2 regions of the Robinsoniella sp. RHS genome follow, and region 2 is predicted to be linked to the other one. Evidence: riboswitches for the same ligand, from Rfam matches in the RefSeq annotation. Region 2 holds a riboswitch; the other holds the start of a gene.
The links. Region 2 has a riboswitch for glycine ahead of gcvT (glycine cleavage system aminomethyltransferase GcvT). Riboswitches for the same ligand answer to the same signal wherever they lie in the genome.
Positions count from the first base shown of each region.

Region 1: another riboswitch for glycine. It lies ahead of RHS_RS24290 (sodium:alanine symporter family protein); the one in region 2 lies ahead of gcvT (glycine cleavage system aminomethyltransferase GcvT).

Region 1 is NZ_JNGB01000113.1:8,267-10,682, reverse strand. It holds gene RHS_RS24295 (hypothetical protein) at 190-762, shown strand; glycine riboswitch at 873-975, shown strand; gene RHS_RS24290 (sodium:alanine symporter family protein) at 1,061-2,416, shown strand, end outside.
Region 2 is NZ_JNGB01000072.1:21,340-23,755, forward strand. It holds gene RHS_RS21060 (uroporphyrinogen decarboxylase family protein) at 1-121, shown strand, start outside; gene RHS_RS21065 (uroporphyrinogen decarboxylase family protein) at 152-1,219, shown strand; glycine riboswitch at 1,339-1,421, shown strand; gene gcvT (glycine cleavage system aminomethyltransferase GcvT) at 1,623-2,416, shown strand, end outside.

The DNA.
Region 1 (2,416 bases), on a different contig from region 2:
GAAGCTGCGCCGGGTTTTTTTGCCTGTCTTGAAAATTTAAAGATTTGCTTAATTTTGCATGAAATGCATAATAATTCGCACAATAATCTTGACACTATTTCTAAATGGGATTAAAATCTATTAAATATTTCTATTTTTTGGAAACGTAATTTGGAACAGCTGGTGTACCGCTGTTGAAAGGGGACTAATATGAGTCAGGTTCAAGGCATGTTAGAACGGCTGCCGGCAGAAATGTCAAGTGTATTTCTGGCGATTACGGTTATAATGGCATTGGTTAATTGTTTTTTCGGATATCGGCTGCTTAAATTCTGGGTATCTTTATTTGGATTTGTTACCGGAGCGGGAGCTGGATATTTTATTGCCGATTATTTTATTCATAATTCAATCATTACAGTCATTGCGGCAATCATATGTGGTGTTGTATTGATGGGACTGGCATTTAAGGTTTATCTTGCAGGGGTATTTATTCTTTGCGGAGCACTTGCCTATTTTGCCATAAATGAAATAATGTCACCGGATATCTGGTGGAAATTTGTGATCTGCATTGTCTTAGGTCTGTTAATCGGGCTTATTGCAGTTAAGTTTGTGAGACCGGCTGTTATTGTAAGTTCCGGAATCCATGGCGGAATATCTTCGGTTGGTGCTATTTTAACAGCAGCCGGTCTGAAGGACCACACTATGGCAGTTGTGGCAGGTCTGGTACTTGCATTGGCAGGAATTTTATTTCAGTTTGCCAATACCAGAAGGCTGGAGCGTCCTTAATCGGCAAAGCCCAATTCTTTTGTGTACAAAATCAAGAAAATTCCTTGCAACAACGGTTAACATATGGTATAGTATCTCCTGTCAAAGACAAATGTCCAATTAGGGCATACAATGACAACTCTGGAGAGTCTCAAAGAACGGGCGCCGAAGGTGTACAGTGGGTATAATATAATGACCCGCCTATCTCTCAGGCAAAAGGACAGGGCTATATCTGTATAAGTTCTACTCTTTAGGGGGCTGATTATTTTATCAGCTCTTTTTCTATTGCATTGAAACAGATAAAGGAGAGAAGAGAATTATGCTGAAACAAATGAACACGATATTAGGAAACATTGATGATTTCCTTTGGGGGATTCCCCTTATTGTACTTATCTTAGCTACGGGTATCTATTTGACGGTCCGCCTGAAAGGGCTGCAAATCACAAAACTTCCCAAAGCGCTTAAGTATATGTTTAAAAATGAAGAGGGCGGCCATGGGGAAGTGACCAGCTTTGCGGCTCTTTGTATGGCGCTTTCCGCAACCATTGGAACTGGTAATATAGTCGGGGTGGCTACTGCGATCGTAGCAGGCGGACCGGGTGCATTATTTTGGATGTGGGTTGCTGCATTATTTGGTATGGCAACAAAATATGCAGAGGGCGTATTGGCGATTAAATACCGGGTAATCAATGATGACGGGCATGTAATCGGAGGGCCTTTTTATTATATTCAAAATGGAATGGGAGTTAAATGGAAATGGCTTGCAAAATTATTTGCATTCTTCGGACTGGGTGTAGGACTTCTGGGAATTGGTACCTTTACCCAGGTGAATGGTATCTCCAATGCCGTTAATAATTTTTTTGATCCAGGCAATGCCTGGAGCGTATCTATTTTAGGAAGGGATTATTCCTGGACAGTGGTAATCGCAGGAATTATTTTGACGATTGCCGTTGGTATGGTAATCATTGGAGGGATCAAACGAATTTCCAGTGTATCCCAGATTGTTGTACCTTTTATGGCGGGGATATACATATTTGCCTGCCTGCTGCTTTTAGTGTTGAATTATAAGCATATCCCCAATGCATTTAAAGCAATTTTTGAGGGAGCATTTGGCCTTCGGGCAGCGGCAGGAGGAGCGCTGGGAAGCATAATGGTGGCAATGCAGAAGGGAATAGCGCGCGGAATTTTCTCAAATGAGGCAGGCCTTGGAAGTGCTCCCATTGCAGCAGCGGCAGCTCAGACAAATGAGCCGGTCCGCCAGGGATTAGTTTCTATGACAGGAACTTTTATTGATACAATTGTAATCTGTACGATGACGGGGCTTACTATCGTTATTACGGATACCTGGAATATCGGATTGGAAGGGGTTGCGGTGACCACAGCGGCATTTCAGCAGGGGCTTCCATTCAGTAATACGGTCAGTGCATTTATATTGATGGTATGCCTTGTATTTTTTGCATTCACCACAATATTGGGCTGGGATTATTATAGCGAACGGTGCCTGGAATATCTTTGCGGATATAATAAAAAGATATTAAATGGTTACCGGTGGCTGTATATCCTGGCAGTCTTTATCGGTCCGTTTATGACCGTATCTGCAGTTTGGATAATTGCGGATATTTTCAATGCATTAATGGCACTGCCCAACTTAATTGCAATATTGGTATTAAGCGGC
Region 2 (2,416 bases):
TTTTGAGGCGGCGGGAGAAAATGGTGGTTTTATCCTGGCACCTTCCGATCATTTCTTTGATGCGGATCCTGAGTTAATCCGTGCTTTTGCGCAGGAAGCTGCCTGTTGTATCTACGAATAATATAACGGACGGGTCATGGAGGAAGAAACTATGTGGGGAAGAGAACTGATTGAAGCAGCGATTGCAGGAAACAGCTGTGAAGTAAATGGATTCTGGGTAGGGCACCCTTCGGATGAAGCGAAAAAGATCTATTATCAGGAAACAGGTATTACTGGAAATAACGGGAAGTCAGAAGCTGATTTTAACCTGAAAATTAATTCCGATATGATATGGCTGAGTCCCGAACTGGATCCGGAGTGCTGGAAAAGTCCGGATGGATCACCTATGTGGAACTGTTTTAACGAGGAAAGGAAACGTCTTGGAAGCGGCGGGATATTTGCTGATTGTGAAAGTATTGCAGAAATAGAAGCGTTTCCCTGGCCAGATCCTGCATATCTGGATTTTACAAACTGTCTGGAAGATAGCAGATACGCATATGAAAAAGGTCTGGCAGTATTTGGTGGGATGTGGTGTCCGTTTTTTCATGTATTATGTGATTTTTTTGGAATGGAAAATTATTTTGTTAAGATGTATACCGATCCGGAGGTAGTACATGCTGCAACACGCCATATTGTAGATTTTTATCTGGAAGCCAACCGGCGTTACCTGTGGCAGGCAAAACCATATTTGAGCGCAGCGTTTTTTGGAAATGATCTGGGCACTCAGTTAAGTCTTCTGATCAGTCCGGAGAGCTTTGATGAATTTGTACTGCCCTATCTCACGGAAATCGTTCAGGGAATAAAGGCAGAGGGGCTGAAAACAGCCATGCATTCCTGCGGGGCCATAGATCTGATTATTCCAAAACTGATCGATGCGGGCATTGATATCCTTCATCCCCTTCAGGCAAAAGCAGCAGGAATGGATGCAGAAAATCTGGCGGCAAAATATGGAGGAAAGCTGGTATTTATGGGAGGTGTGGATACTCAGGAACTGCTGCCCTTTGGGAACGGCAGTCAGGTAAAAGAAGAAGTATTAAGACTTCGCGATATCTTTAAAGGTAAGTTTATCGTATCCCCAAGCCATGAGGCGCTGCTTCCAAATGTGCCATTTGAAAATGTGATGGCGATGAGTGCAGGAGCAAAGGAAGAAAGCGTCCTTCTCAGCGAAACACAGATTTAAGCTGAAATAGTACGCTTCGGGAAAATTATGGTTGACGTACCATATGCTCTATGATAGGATGAATCTATAGAAGCAGGCACTGGTATACACAAGTGACGGAATTAAAATAGCATATTCGGTAGAAGGATTTGGGAGAGACTATGCAGATAGCGCCGAAGGGGAAAGTATGGAAACTCTCAGGCAAAAGAACCAGATCTGGACGAATCTCTGGAGAGCGCAGCAGCACCAACGAAGTAAATCTGTTCCCGGTACAGGTCATTTTCTGACGTATGCAGGAATGGACTAATCTTTCAGGTAAAAGGACAGAGACGGATTGAATGAATGAAGTATATCTTCATTTATTCAGCCCGTCTTTTTTTGTGTGTTTCGGTGTGGGTGGAGTCAGTAAAAAAGGAGGAAAACTATGGAGCGTAAGACGCCGCTTTACGAAAGACATGTAAGTCAGAAAGGAAAAATGGTGGATTTTGCAGGTTATCAGCTTCCGGTTCAATATGATGCGGGAGTGATTGCAGAACATATGGCAGTGCGGAAGAACTGCGGATTGTTTGATGTTTCCCACATGGGTGAATTTATTTGCAGGGGAAAGGATGCTTTGAGAAATTTAAATTATCTTCTGACAAATGATTTTACTAATATGTATGACGGGCAGGCAAGGTACAGTCCCATGTGTAACGAAGGGGGAGGAATTCTGGATGATCTGATCGTTTATAAGATCAAAGAAGAAGATTACTTTATTGTGGTAAATGCGGCTAATAGGGAAAAAGATTTTGCCTGGATGAATCAGCATCGTTTTGGAGATGTGCAGTTGATGGACATCTCAGACTTCACGGCGCAGATTGCACTTCAGGGTCCTGGAGCAGAAGCGGTAATTAAAAAGGCGGTATCCGAAAAAGATATTCCGAAAAAGTATTACAGTGCGAATTTTAAAGGTCAGATAAAAGGAATCCCCTGTACTATTTCAAAAACAGGGTATACCGGGGAAGAGGGATTTGAATTTTACTGTAAACCGGAAGATGCAGTTATAATCTGGGATCTTCTCATGGAACTTGGAGAGGCAGAAGGGATTTTGCCCTGCGGACTTGGTGCCAGGGATACACTCAGACTGGAAGCTGCTATGCCCCTTTATGGTCATGAAATGGATGAACAGATCACACCGTGCGAAGCGGGGCTGGAAAACTTTATAAAAATGAAAAAAGA